2 regions of the Streptomyces sp. MMCC 100 genome follow, and region 2 is predicted to be linked to the other one. Evidence: riboswitches for the same ligand, from Rfam matches in the RefSeq annotation. Region 2 holds a riboswitch; the other holds the start of a gene.
What was found. Region 2 has a riboswitch for S-adenosylmethionine ahead of ABS735_RS06935 (aminotransferase class V-fold PLP-dependent enzyme). Riboswitches for the same ligand answer to the same signal wherever they lie in the genome.

Region 1: another riboswitch for S-adenosylmethionine. It lies ahead of thrC (threonine synthase); the one in region 2 lies ahead of ABS735_RS06935 (aminotransferase class V-fold PLP-dependent enzyme).

Annotation. Positions count from the first base shown of each region.
Region 1 is NZ_JBGORK020000001.1:7,641,949-7,649,275, reverse strand. Features, by position in the region: gene ABS735_RS35465 (hypothetical protein) at 1-174, shown strand, start outside; gene ABS735_RS35460 (glucosyl-3-phosphoglycerate synthase) at 201-1,145, opposite strand; SAM riboswitch class I at 1,287-1,435, shown strand; gene thrC (threonine synthase) at 1,453-2,772, shown strand; gene ABS735_RS35450 (MoaD/ThiS family protein) at 2,769-3,044, shown strand; gene ABS735_RS35445 (cold-shock protein) at 3,452-3,655, shown strand; gene groL (chaperonin GroEL) at 3,982-5,607, shown strand; gene ABS735_RS35435 (NADH:flavin oxidoreductase) at 5,835-6,965, shown strand; gene ABS735_RS35430 (carboxylesterase/lipase family protein) at 6,999-7,327, shown strand, end outside.
Region 2 is NZ_JBGORK020000001.1:1,503,415-1,510,741, forward strand. Features, by position in the region: gene ctaE (aa3-type cytochrome oxidase subunit III) at 159-779, shown strand; gene qcrC (cytochrome bc1 complex diheme cytochrome c subunit) at 845-1,654, shown strand; gene qcrA (cytochrome bc1 complex Rieske iron-sulfur subunit) at 1,651-2,709, shown strand; gene qcrB (cytochrome bc1 complex cytochrome b subunit) at 2,706-4,343, shown strand; gene trpD (anthranilate phosphoribosyltransferase) at 4,486-5,550, shown strand; SAM riboswitch class IV at 5,657-5,773, shown strand; gene ABS735_RS06935 (aminotransferase class V-fold PLP-dependent enzyme) at 5,922-7,286, shown strand; gene ABS735_RS06940 (glycerate kinase) at 7,229-7,327, opposite strand, start outside.

The DNA.
Region 1 (7,327 bases), 6.1 Mb from region 2:
GGCGGCACGGGCGGCTGCGAGCTGATGAGCCCGGCCGGCAACTGCTACGCCGACGGCCAGTTCTGCGCCGACAAGCACCACGGCCTGAGCACCCACGGCCGCGGCGGCGAGTACCTGACCTGCGAGCAGGACTCCGGCGGCAGGTGGCGCTGGTCGGACGGCGTCCCCGGCTGACACCCCTGGGCTGCCCTGGGCCGCCCCTAGGCCACCCTCCGGGCCGCGTACTCCGCGATCTCCGTCATCGGGGGCCGTTCCTCGGTGTCCACGGCGTAGGTGCGCGGCTCGAACCCGTCGACGCCCCGCTCGAACTGGGTGAGGGCCGGCCGGACCAGGTGGCCGCGGGCCAGCCGCAGCTGGGCGGTGCGGTAGATCGCGGCGGCCATCCGGCCCAGCGCCCGCCCGTCCTGGTGGCGGTGGACGCGGACCCCGACGTCCACCTGCGCCAGCGCGTCCAGGCCCACCAGGTGCAGGGCGTCGACCAGCATGCCCAGTTCGACGCCGTAGCCGACCGGGAAGGGGAGCCGTTCCAGCAGGGAGCGGCGGGCCGCGTACTCGCCGCCCAGCGGCTGGACGAAACCGGCCAGCTGCGGCCAGTGCATGTTGAGCAGCGGGCGGGCCATCAGCTCCGTGACCCGGCCGCCCTGACCGGGAGCGGAGCCCAGCGGGCGGTCGTACATGGCCTTGACGAGGTGCACGTCCGGGTCGGTGAGCAGCGGGCCCACGATCCCGGAGACGAAGTCGGCGGAGAACTCGCGCAGGTCGGCGTCGACGAAGCAGACGATGTCCCCGCCGGTGACCAGCAGCGAACGCCACAGCACCTCGCCCTTGCCCGGCACGGCGGGGATGCGGGGGAGGATCGCGTCGCGGTGCACGACGCGCGCGCCGGCCGCCGCGGCCACCTCCGCCGTACGGTCGCTCGACCCGGAGTCCACGACCACGACCTCGTCGACCAGCGGAACCCGGAGCACCAGCTCCCGCCGGATCACCGTGACGATGTCGCCGACCGTCGCCTCCTCGTCCAGGGCGGGGAGTACCACGCTGACCGACTGCCCGGTGGCGTGCTTGGCGGACAGCAGGTGCTGGACCGGCCGGTCCCCGGCCGACCAGGAGCGTGCGTTCAGCCAGCGCTCGACTTCTTCCAGCACGTCCGGTGGCTCCTTTGTGATCCATCTCGCGGTACGGACGACTATCTCAACCGTCCTGGCCGTCGGTTACAGTCTTGAACAACGCGTGGGACCACCGCATGCCGGGGTCGCCGCGCGCACAACCGAAAAACAACCACATACCGCTCATCCAGAGGGGCAGAGGGATACGGCCCGATGAAGCCCCGGCAACCCTCCAGCCGGCTCTTGTCACACGTGACGTGGCGAGGCTCCCGGCTAGGGAAGGTGCCAAATCCGTCTCACGGCGAGATGCGTCGTGAGGAAGATGAGGAGAAAGGGCCTCGCCTCCATGGCTGTGCAGACTGCCGAAAGCACATCGAACCCCTCGAACGCCGCGACCTCCGCGAACCCCTCGGGTTCCGCCGTCGACCTCGGCCCCGCCGCCGCCCTGAGCTGCCGCGAGTGCGGTCACAAGGTTCCGCTCGGACCGGTCTTCGCCTGCGAGGAGTGTTTCGGCCCCCTCGAGATCGCCTACGACTTCTCGGGCTACGACACCGAGGAACTGCGGAAGCGGATCGAAGCGGGCCCCGCGAACATCTGGCGCTACGCCCCCCTGCTGCCCGTCCCGGCCGACGTCGCGACCAAGCCGAACATCAACCCCGGCTGGACCAAGCTCGTCAAGGCCGACAACCTCGCCCGTGAACTCGGCGTCACCGGCGGGCTCTACGTCAAGGACGACTCCGGCAACCCCACGCACTCCTTCAAGGACCGCGTCGTCGCCCAGGCCATCGAGGCAGCCCGCGCCTTCGGCTTCACCACCCTCTCCTGCTCCTCCACCGGCAACCTCGCCGGTGCCGTCGGCGCCGCCGCCGCCCGGGCCGGCTTCCGCTCCTGCGTGTTCATCCCGCACGACCTGGAGCAGGGCAAGGTCGTCATGGCCGCCGTCTACGGCGGTGAGCTGGTCGGCATCGAGGGCAACTACGACGACGTGAACCGCTTCTGCTCCGAGCTGATCGGCGACCCGGCCGGCGAGGGCTGGGGCTTCGTCAACGTCAACCTGCGCCCCTACTACGCCGAGGGTTCCAAGACCCTCGCCTACGAGATCTGCGAGCAGCTCGGCTGGCGGCTGCCCGACCAGATCGTCGTCCCGATCGCGTCCGGCTCCCAGCTGACGAAGATCGACAAGGGGCTGAAGGAGCTGATCGAGCTCGGCCTGGTCGAGGACAAGCCGTACAAGATCTTCGGCGCGCAGGCCGAGGGCTGCTCGCCGGTCTCCACGGCGTACAAGGCCGGTCACGACGTGGTCCGCCCGCAGAAGCCGAACACCATCGCCAAGTCGCTGGCCATCGGCAACCCCGCCGACGGCCCCTACGTCCTCGACATCGCCCGCCGCACCGGCGGCGCCGTGGAGGACGTGACCGACGAGCAGGTCGTGGACGCGATCAAGCTGCTCGCCCGCACGGAGGGCATCTTCGCCGAGACGGCAGGCGGCGTGACGGTCGGCGTGACGAAGAAGCTGATCGAGAACGGCGTGCTTGACCCGTCGCTCACCACCGTCGTCCTCAACACCGGCGACGGCCTCAAGACCCTCGACGCGGTGGCCGGTACCGGCCTCACCGCCACGATCCGCCCGAACCTGGATTCCTTCCGAGAGGCTGGCCTCGCATGAGCGTGACCGTTCGTATCCCGACCATCCTGCGCACCTACACCGGTGGCAAGGCCGAGGTGAGCGCCGACGGCGCCAACCTCGGGGAGGTCATCTCCGACCTGGAGAAGAACCACACCGGCATCGCCGCCCGCGTCCTGGACGACCAGGGCAAGCTGCGCCGCTTCGTCAACGTCTACGTCAACGACGACGACGTCCGCTTCGAGCAGGGCCTGGAGACGGCGACGCCGGACGGCGCGGGCGTCTCGATCATCCCCGCGGTCGCCGGCGGCTGATACGCGTCGTAGTGCCGATTGCCCTCTCCGTAAGAGAAACGGAGGGGGCAATTCCATGTGATTGAGCGCGGTAGAGTTGGGGAACGCGCTCCCGATCGGCACAACGGGAACCGTTAATTCCTGCCGCCCGCCCGACAAGAAGCAGCCAAAGTGCGAGCGTATTCTGCGGCTTTTGTTCCCTTTGTATGACCCGACTTGACCCGAATTCAGGCGAATTCTCGCCACATTCCGGACCGGGTACGTCCAGATTTCTCGTCCGATTGACCTGTTGCAGACGGCAGTTGGACAGATACATTCAGCCGCGGTCGACGCGTTCCGGCGCACGCCCCCAGTCGTGAGGGGGTGAGGTCTGACCCGGGTCCGCGAAGTGTGGATCTGTGCAAGGGCCAGTAATAGGGGAGTTAGGCATGGCTCAGGGCACCGTCAAGTGGTTCAACGCGGAGAAGGGGTACGGCTTCATCGCGGTCGACGGTGGTGCGGATGTTTTCGTCCACTACAGCGCGATTCAGATGGACGGCTACCGCACCCTCGAAGAAGGCCAGCGGGTCGAGTTCGAGATCTCGCAGGGTCAGAAGGGCCCGCAGGCCGACATGGTTCGCCTCAGCGCCTGAGACGCGCGGCCACCGCAGCACCCGGTCTTCATCCGAAGGGCCCGTACCTCCCGGGGTACGGGCCCTTCGGCCTGCCCGGACACGCGCCGTCCCCTTGTTCGCGGGTGGCTGACGGCGGGGCCCGATCCCCGAGAGGCGCTTGCACTCGATGGGGGCGAGTGCTAATCATTGCGTTAGCACTCTGAAGGTGAGAGTGACAACGAAGGACCGGGTCGGTGAGGCCCGCAGGCCGGGTGGGGAAGGAACCACAAGGCCGGCGAGCCGTCCGTCGCGGGCGCGGGCGCGGTCCGAAGGAATCACCCCCAGTCCTGGAGGGACCACTTCACATGGCCAAGATCATCGCGTTCGACGAGGAGGCGCGGCGCGGCCTCGAGCGCGGCATGAACCAGCTCGCGGACGCCGTCAAGGTGACGCTCGGCCCCAAGGGCCGCAACGTCGTCCTCGAGAAGAAGTGGGGCGCCCCCACGATCACCAACGATGGTGTCTCCATCGCCAAGGAGATCGAACTCGAGGACCCGTACGAGAAGATCGGCGCCGAGCTGGTCAAGGAAGTCGCCAAGAAGACGGACGACGTCGCCGGTGACGGTACGACCACCGCGACCGTTCTCGCCCAGGCCCTGGTCAAGGAAGGCCTGCGCAACGTCGCGGCCGGCGCCAACCCGATGGCCCTGAAGCGCGGTATCGAGAAGGCCGTCGAGGCCGTCTCCGCCGCCCTGCTCGAGCAGGCGAAGGACGTCGAGACCAAGGAGCAGATCGCCTCCACGGCCTCCATCTCCGCCGCCGACACCCAGATCGGCGAGCTCATCGCCGAGGCCATGGACAAGGTCGGCAAGGAAGGCGTCATCACCGTCGAGGAGTCCCAGACCTTCGGTCTGGAGCTGGAGCTCACCGAGGGTATGCGCTTCGACAAGGGCTACATCTCGGCGTACTTCGCCACCGACATGGAGCGTATGGAGGCGTCGCTCGACGACCCGTACATCCTGATCGCCAACTCCAAGATCGGCAACGTCAAGGACCTGCTGCCGCTCCTGGAGAAGGTCATGCAGTCGGGCAAGCCGCTGCTGATCATCGCCGAGGACGTCGAGGGCGAGGCCCTGTCGACCCTGGTCGTCAACAAGATCCGCGGCACCTTCAAGTCCGTCGCCGTCAAGGCCCCGGGCTTCGGCGACCGCCGCAAGGCCATGCTCGGCGACATCGCCATCCTCACGGGTGGCGAGGTCATCTCCGAGGAGGTCGGCCTCAAGCTCGAGAACGCCACGCTGGACCTGCTGGGCAGCGCGCGCAAGGTCGTCATCACCAAGGACGAGACCACGATCGTGGACGGCGCCGGCTCGGCCGACCAGGTCCAGGGCCGGGTCAACCAGATCCGCGCCGAGATCGAGAACAGCGACTCGGACTACGACCGCGAGAAGCTCCAGGAGCGCCTGGCGAAGCTGGCCGGCGGCGTGGCCGTCATCAAGGCCGGTGCCGCCACCGAGGTCGAGCTCAAGGAGCGCAAGCACCGCATCGAGGACGCCGTTCGCAACGCGAAGGCGGCCGTCGAGGAGGGCATCGTCGCCGGTGGTGGCGTGGCCCTGCTCCAGGCCTCCCAGGTCTTCGAGAAGCTGGAGCTGTCGGGTGACGAGGCGACCGGCGCCAACGCCGTGAAGCTCGCCCTGGAGGCCCCGCTGAAGCAGATCGCCGTCAACGGTGGTCTCGAGGGCGGCGTCGTCGTGGAGAAGGTCCGCAACCTGACCGTCGGCCACGGCCTGAACGCCGCCTCCGGTGAGTACGTCGACATGATCGCCGAGGGCATCATCGACCCGGCGAAGGTGACCCGCTCTGCCCTGCAGAACGCCGCCTCCATCGCCGCGCTGTTCCTCACCACCGAGGCCGTCATCGCCGACAAGCCGGAGAAGGCCGCTGCGGCGGGCGCCCCGGGCGGCATGCCGGGCGGTGACATGGACTTCTGATCGACCGGTTCCGGTTGATCGACCGTCCAGTACGGACCGAGGGCGGCACTCCCCGAGAAGGGGGTGCCGCCCTCGGGCGTTCCCGCCTGCCCTCCGGCCGGATGTGGTCCGGGTCACGGCTGGCCGGCGGCCGCGGACGGAATGACCCGGCCGGGCGGGACGGTTCACCGTGGAGTGCGATAAATGCGCGCGCACATACCGCCCGGTACCTACTTAGGAGATCCCACGTGACCGTCACCCCCGCCGAGGCCGCCACCCGCGCCGCCCAGCTCCTCGCCCGCCCCGCCACGATCAACGGCCTCACCGTGCCCAACCGCATCGCGATGGCGCCGATGACCCGGATGTTCTCCCCGGGCGGCGTCCCCGGCGAGAACGTGGTCTCGTACTACTCCCGCCGCGCCGCCGCCGGCGTCGGACTGATCGTCACCGAGGGCACGTACGTCGGCCACGACTCGGCCGGGCAGAGCGACCGCGTGCCGCGCTTCCACGGCGAGGAGCAGCTCGCCGGATGGGCGAAGGTCGCCGGGGCGGTGCACGCGGCGGGCGGCACGATCGTGCCGCAGCTGTGGCACATCGGCATGGTGCGCAAGGCCGGTCAGCCGCCCTACGCGGACGCCCCCGCCGTCGGCCCGTCCGGCCTGCGCATCGGCGAGGACGAGCCCACCGGTACCGCGATGACCCAGCGTGACGTGGACGACGTCGTCGGCGCCTTCGCCGAGGCCGCCGCGGCCGCCGAGCGCATCGGCTTCGACGGCGTGGAGATCCACGGCGCCCACGGCTACCTCGTCGACCAGTTCCTGTGGTCCGGCACCAACCGCCGCACCGACGCCTACGGCGGCGACCCCGTGGCCCGGGCGAGGTTCGCCGCCGAGATCGTGGCCGCCGTACGGGAGACGGTCTCCGCCGACTTCCCCGTCATCTTCCGGTACTCCCAGTGGAAGCAGGAGGCCTACGACGCCCGCCTCGCCGAGACCCCCGAGGAGCTGGAGGCCGTCCTCGCCCCGCTCGCGTCGGCCGGTGTCGACGCCTTCCACGCCTCCACCCGCCGCTACTGGCTCCCCGAGTTCGAGGACTCGGACCTGAACCTCGCCGGCTGGACCAAGAAGCTCACCGGCAGGCCCGCCATCACCGTCGGCTCGGTCGGCCTCGACGGCGACTTCAACAAGGCCTTCCAGGGCGAGGGCGCCCCCGTCCGCAGCATCGACAACCTCCTCGACCGCATGGAACGCGACGAGTTCGACCTCGTCGCCGTCGGCCGCGCGCTGCTCCAGGACCCGCGGTGGGCCGAGAAGGTGCTTGCCGGCCGCTTCGACGAACTCGCCCCGTACGACGCGGCGTCGCTGAAGACCCTGATCTGAGCGCGGTGCGCACCACGGCGTAGGGTCCGGAGGATGACGATCCCTGGACCCGTCGAGTCAGTGGAACCCGTGGTGCGCACCGCCTGCGGCGCGGTGCGCGGCCGGACGGAGGACGGCCTGACCGTCTTCCGCGGCATTCCGTTCGCCCAACCCCCGGTGGGAGAGGCCCGGTTCGCCGCGCCGCGCCGCCCCCGCCCCTGGGACGGCGTTCGCGACGCGTACGCCTTCGGCCCGCCGCCCCCGCAGGACCTCGGCGTCGCGGGCACCGTCGGCCCCCCGGACGTCCCCGAGGGCGACGACTGGCTGACGGTCAACGTCTGGACCCCCGCCCCCGACCCGGCCGCCCACCGACCGGTCATGGT
Region 2 (7,327 bases):
TGGCCCGTGGGCCGGATGCTACTCCCTCGAACGCCCCGTCAGCACTGGTTCGGACAGGGCTTCGACGGGCCGTTCGATGGGCCATCCGGGCCGTACAAGCAGGGGGAACACACCGAACGGCACCCCCCGGGGTGAGGGCGGGATAAGCGACCGACATAATGTCGGTCGTGGCGACAGCAACGACAGTAGAAACCGGGCACGCGCACCCGTCGGTCAACCGGCCGAACCTCACCAGCGTCGGAACCATCATCTGGTTGAGTTCCGAGCTGATGTTCTTCGCGGCCCTCTTCGCGATGTACTTCACCCTGCGATCGGTGACGGGCCCGGACTTCTGGTCCGAGAAGGCCCACGCGCTGAACGTCCCGTTCTCCGCGACGAACACCACGATCCTGGTGCTCTCCTCCCTCACCTGCCAGCTCGGCGTGTTCGCGGCCGAGCGCGGTGACGTGAAGAAGCTCCGGATGTGGTTCATCGTCACCTTCGTGATGGGTGCGATCTTCATCGGCGGTCAGGTGTTCGAGTACACCGAACTGGTCAAGAAGGACGGGATCTCCCTGTCCTCCGACCCGTACGGCTCGGCGTTCTACCTGACCACCGGCTTCCACGGACTGCACGTGACGGGCGGCCTGATCGCCTTCCTGCTGGTCCTCGGCCGCACCTACGCGGCCCGGAGGTTCACCCACGAGCAGGCGACCGCCGCCATCGTCGTGTCCTACTACTGGCACTTCGTCGATGTGGTCTGGATCGGCCTGTTCGCCACGATCTACCTGATCAAGTAGTCGCGGCACGCACCCGCGCAATACCAGAAGCATCGACGCAGAAGATCCTGACACCGGGGTAATCCGTGAAAAAGCTCTCCGCACGACGACGCCATCCGCTGGCGGCACTCGTCGTCCTACTCCTCGCGCTGGCATGCACAGGGGGGCTGTACGCCGCGTTCGCACCCGCGAGCAAGGCGCAGGCCGATGAATCCGCCCAGTCCCTCGCCATCGACGAGGGCAAGAAGCTCTACGCCGTCGGCTGTGCCAGTTGCCACGGCACCGGAGGGCAGGGCACCACCGACGGTCCGAGCCTGGTCGGCGTGGGCGCCGCGGCCGTCGACTTCCAGGTGGGCACCGGCCGTATGCCGGCCCAGCAGCCCGGCGCGCAGATCCCGAAGAAGAAGGTCGTCTACTCCCAGGCGGAGATCGACCAGCTCGCGGCCTACGTCGCCTCGCTGGGTGCCGGTCCGGCCATCCCCTCGGAGGAGAAGTACGGCCCCGAGGGCGCGGACATCGCCAAGGGCGGTGAGCTGTTCCGCACCAACTGCGCGCAGTGCCACAACTTCACCGGCAAGGGCGGCGCCCTGACGCACGGCAAGTACGCGCCGAGCCTCGAGGGTGTCGACCCGAAGCACATCTACGAGGCCATGCAGACCGGCCCGCAGAACATGCCCTCCTTCCCCGACACCACGCTGTCGGAGCAGAACAAGAAGGACATCATCGCCTACCTGGACGCGGTCAACGGTGACGAGACCGTGGACCCGGGCGGTCTTTCGCTCGGCGGCCTCGGCCCCGTCAGCGAGGGCCTGTTCGGCTGGATCTTCGGCCTCGGTGCCTGCATCGCCGTCGCCGTGTGGGTCGCCGCTCGGACCGCAAAGGCCAAGAAGTCATGAGTAGCCAAGACATTCCAGAAGAGAACCTGCCGGCTGAGCAGGGCCGCACGCACGGCGTGCCGAAGCCCGCGGACGACAAGAACCCGTTCGCGGACCCGGGGCTGCCGCCCCACGAGCACCGGATCCAGGACGTCGACGAACGGGCCGCCAAGCGGTCCGAGCGCACGGTCGCCCTGCTGTTCACGGTGTCGATGCTGGCCACCATCGGCTTCATCGCCTCGTTCGTCGCGATCCCGCACGACAAGTCGATCTTCGTCTTCCCGCTCGGGCACATCAACGCGATGAACTTCGCGCTGGGCCTGACGCTGGGCGTGGCGCTGTTCACCATCGGCGCGGGCGCCGTCCACTGGGCGCGCACCCTGATGTCCGACGAGGAGGTCGCCGACGAGCGCCACCCGATCGAGGCCGACCCCGAGACCCGTGCGAAGGTCCACGCGGACTTCAAGCAGGGCGCCAAGGAGTCGGTCATCGGCCGGCGCAAGCTGATCCGCAACACGATGCTGGGCGCGCTCACGCTGGTGCCGCTCTCCGGCGTCGTCCTGCTGCGCGACCTCGGCCCGCTGCCCGGGACGAAGCTCCGCCACACGCTGTGGTCCAAGGGCAAGCTGCTCGTCAACATGAACACGAACGAGCCGATGCGTCCGTCGGACATCGGGGTCGGTTCCCTCACCTTCGCCAAGCCCGAGGGCCTGGAGGAGGACGACCACGACTTCCAGAACGAGATCGCCAAGGCGGCCCTGATGATCATCCGGCTGGAGCCGGACTCCATCAAGGACAAGCGCGAGCTCGAGTGGTCGCACGAGGGCATCGTGGCGTACTCGAAGATCTGCACCCACGTCGGTTGCCCGATCTCGCTGTACGAGCAGCAGACGCACCACGCGCTCTGCCCCTGCCACCAGTCCACCTTCGACCTTGCCGACGGCGCCCGGGTCATCTTCGGTCCCGCCGGTCACCCGCTGCCGCAGCTGCGCATCGGTGTGAACGACGAGGGGTATCTCGAGGCGCTCAGCGACTTCGAGGAGCCCGTCGGTCCTGCATTCTGGGAGCGCGGATGAGTACTGCAGCCAACGACGGACCCCGCTCTCGCGGGAAGGCACCGGCCGGCGAACGCGTCGCCGACTGGGCCGACGGCCGGCTGGGGATCTACTCCCTGGCCAAGGCCAACATGCGCAAGATCTTCCCCGACCACTGGTCGTTCATGCTGGGTGAGGTCTGCCTCTACAGCTTCATCATCATCATCCTCACGGGTGTGTACCTGACGCTGTTCTTCCACCCGTCGATGAACGAGGTCACGTACCACGGCTCGTACGTCCCCATGCAGGGACAGCTGATGAGTGAGGCGTACAAGTCGACGCTCGACATCAGCTTCGACGTGCGTGGCGGTCTGCTGATCCGGCAGATCCACCACTGGGCGGCGATCATCTTCCTCGCCGGCATGTTCGTGCACATGATGCGCGTCTTCTTCACCGGCGCGTTCCGCAAGCCGCGTGAGATCAACTGGCTGTTCGGCTTCCTGCTGTTCGTCCTCGGCATGTTCACCGGTTTCACCGGCTACTCGCTCCCGGACGACCTGCTCTCCGGCACCGGTGTCCGCTTCACCCAGGGCGCGATCCTGTCCGTGCCGATCGTCGGCACGTACATCTCGATGTTCCTCTTCGGCGGGGAGTTCCCCGGGACCGACTTCGTCGCCCGGTTCTACTCGATCCACATCCTGCTGCTGCCGGGCATCATGCTCGGGCTCGTGGTCGGCCACCTGATCCTGGTCTTCTACCACAAGCACACGCAGTTCGCGGGTCCCGGCAAGACGAACAAGAACGTGGTCGGCATGCCGCTGCTGCCGGTGTACATGGCGAAGGCGGGAGGCTTCTTCTTCCTGGTCTTCGGTGTCATCGCGGCGATCGCCGGCATCGTGTCGGTGAACCCGATCTGGGCCATCGGCCCCTACCGTCCGGACCAGGTGTCGACCGGCGCCCAGCCCGACTGGTACATGGGCTTCGCCGAGGGTCTGGTCCGCGCCATGCCGGGCTGGGAGATCAACTTCTGGGGTCACACACTGGTCCTCGGTGTGTTCGTCCCCCTGGTGGTCTTCGGAATCTTCCTCGCGCTCATCGCCCTCTACCCGTTCATCGAGTCGTGGGTGACCGGGGACAAGCGCGAGCACCACATCCTGGACCGGCCGCGCAACGCCCCGACACGTACGGCCTTCGGTGTCGCGTGGGTCACCGCGTACATGATCATGCTGATCGGTGGTGGCAACGACATCGTCGCGACCCACTTCCACCTGTCGATCAACGCGGTCACCTGGTTCGTGCGGATCGGGTTCTTCCTCGGGCCGGTCATCGCGTTCGTCGTCACCAAGCGGATCTGCCTCGGCCTCCAGCGCCGGGACAAGGACAAGGTGCTGCACGGCCGCGAGTCGGGCATCATCAAGCGCCTGCCGCACGGTGAGTTCATCGAGGTCCACGAGCCGCTCAGCCAGGAGCAGCTGCACACGCTCACGGCGCACGAGCAGTACAAGCCGGCCGAGATCGGCCCCGCGGTCGACGAGAACGGTGTCGAGCGCAAGGTGAAGAGCACCGAGAAGCTCCGCGCCAAGCTCAGCGAGGCCTACTACGGCGAGGAGTCGCAGATTCCGAAGCCGACCGTCGAGGAGTACAAGGAGATCACGAGCGGCCACGGCCACCACTGACCCTCCAGCGTCGCCACACCACGGTCGAAGGGCCCCGTCCGTTCCGCGGACGGGGCCCTTCGACCGTGTCCGGGCTGGATAGGGTGGAAGCGCGATCCCCTGTCCACGACTTTGCACGACACACACGATTCAGGAGCGGCTCATGAGCGCTGTGACCCCCGCTGGAGGCGACACCGCGGCGGGCCGCTCCTGGCCCGCCCTGCTGAACGGACTGCTGGACGGCCGTGACCTGTCTGCGGACGAGACCGCCTGGGCGCTGGACGTGATCATGCGCGGCGAGGCGACCGACGCGCAGATCGCCGCTTTCGCGGTGGGGCTGCGGTACAAGGGCGAGACGGTCGAGGAGATCTCCGGGCTCGTCCGCACCATGTACGAGCACGCCAACGTGATCGAGGTGCCGGGGGAGACCGTCGACATCGTCGGCACCGGTGGCGACGGCGCCAAGACGGTCAACATCTCCACCATGTCCGCGATCGTCGTGGCCGGCACGGGCGCGAAGGTCGTCAAGCACGGCAACCGGGCCGCCTCCTCCGCCTCCGGGGCCTCCGACGTCCTGGAGAAGCTCGGGGTCAACCTGGAGCTGACGCCGAAGCGGGTGGCCGAGGTCGCCGAGGAGGCCGGCATCACCTTCTGCTTCGCGGTGAAGTTCCACCCGGCCCTGCGCCATGTGGCGGCGGCACGCGGCCAACTCGGCATCCGCACGGTGTTCAACTTCCTGGGTCCGCTGACCAACCCCGCCCGGGTGAAGGCCCAGGCCATCGGGGTCGCCCATGCCCGGATGGCACCGATCATCGCCGGCGTCTTCGCCGAGCGCGGCCACTCCTCCCTGGTCTTCCGCGGCGACGACGGCCTCGACGAGCTGACCACGACCGCCACGTCCCGGGTCTGGGTCGTGCGGGACGGCCGGGTGACCGAGGAGACCTTCGACCCCCGCGACGTCGGGCTCGAGCTCGTGCCGGTCGAGGCACTGCGCGGCGCCGACGCCTCCTACAACGCCGACGTCGCCCGTCGCCTGCTGGCCGGCGAGTCGGGCCCCGTGCGGGACGCGGTGCTGCTGAACTCGGCGGCGGCCCTCGTGGCCCTGGAGCCGGGCGCGGGACCGCTGGCCGAACAGATCCGGGCCGGGATGGACCGGGCCGCGGAGTCGATCGACTCCGGCGCGGCCAGGCGCGTCCTGGAGCGCTGGGTGGCGGCGACCCACGCGTAGGGTCCGTCCGGCGGATCATGCCGCAGACGCCTTCTCGTGTGACGTGCGTCCCGCGATCCGGACTCGGGTTGCGGGGCGCCGATCACTTCCCCTAGGTTTTTCGTCAGGTCATGAGTGACAGTCATGAGGCCCCGGCCGACTGTCCGGCAACCCTCCGTCCGTGGCGGGGTGCCCCGGGTGAAGACCAGGTCGTGGACAGCAAGGTCCACGGCAAGCGCGGACCCCTCGCGAAACCAGGGGTCCTGGGTCGTCCGAGGGAGTCTCCCGTGAATCAGCGAATGCGATAGGGCCGCAGAGCCCCGCCTCCGCACACCCCTTTTTCTTCTCTTTCACAGCGCCCTTCCCCGCGCTGGTCCTCACGGGAGTCCGCCATGTCCGTACCCACCGCTGTCGCCACCCCGCTGCCCGTCCTCGGCCGCGACGTCACCGTCCCGCTCGTCACCGGTGGGGAGGTCACGTACGCCGCGCTCGACTACGCCGCCAGCGCGCCCGCGCTGCAGCGGGTGTGGGACGACGTGGCCGCCTACGCCCCGTACTACGGGAGCGTCCACCGCGGCGCCGGGTACCTGTCGCAGCTGTCGACCGACCTGTTCGAGAGCGCCCGCGGGACCGTCGCCGAGTTCCTCGGCTGCCGGGACGACGACCAGGTCGTCTTCACCCGGTCCACCACCGACTCCCTCAACCTGCTCGCCGCCGCGCTGCCCGCCGGGAGCCGGGTCTTCGTCTTCGAGACCGAGCACCACGCCTCGCTGCTGCCCTGGCGAGAGGCCGACGTGACGTACCTGGACGCCCCGCGCACCTCCGCGCAGGCCGTCGAGACCCTGGAGCGGGCCCTGGCCGCCCGTGAGCCGTACGGGCCCGCCCTGGTCTGCGTCACCGGCGCCTCCAACGTCACCGGCGAGCTGTGGCCGGTGCGCGAACTGGCCGCCGCCGCGCACGCGCACGGCGCCCGGATCGTGCTGGACGCCGCCCAGCTCGCCCCGCACCACCCGGTCTCGGTGGCCGGCCTGGACGTGGACTGGGTCGCCTTCTCCGGGCACAAGCTCTACGCCCCCTTCGGCTCCGGTGTGCTGGCCGGGCGGGCCGACTGGCTGCGGGAGGCCGAGCCGTACCTCGCCGGCGGCGGCGCCAGCCGCAGGGTGAGCCGGCGCGCCGACGGCGGGGTGGACGTCCAGTGGCACGACAGCGCCGCCCGGCACGAGGCCGGGTCGCCCAACGTCATCGGTGCCTACGCCGTCGCGTCCGCCTGCAAGGCGCTCGCGGAGGCCGGGTTCGACACACTGGTCGCCCGCGAGGAGTACCTGATCCGGAAGGTGCGGGAGGGCCTCGCCGGGGTGCCCGAGGTGCGGATCCTCTCCCTCTTCGGCGACGACGCGCCGCGCGTCGGGGTGCTCTCCTTCGTCGTGGAGGGCTGGAACAGCTCGCACTTCGCCGCGGCCCTCTCCGCCGAGTACGGCATCGGCGTGCGCGACGGCCTCTTCTGCGCCCACCCGCTGCTGCGCACCCTGCTCGGCAGCGACCCGCAGGCGCAGGGCGAGTGCGGCGCCCCCGAGGCGGCACCCGGAGAGAAGTCCCTCAACGCCGTCCGCGTGAGCTTCGGCGCGGGCACCCCGGACGAGCACGTCGAGCGGTTCGTGAACGCCGTCAAGGAGCTGGTGAGCGACGGCGCCCGGTGGAGCTACCGCACCGAGGACGGTCGGTGCGTCCCCGACACCACCTCGGCCGCCGACGCCTGAGCGGTCCGAGCCGCCGGGCCCGGCAACCGCGACCCCAGCAG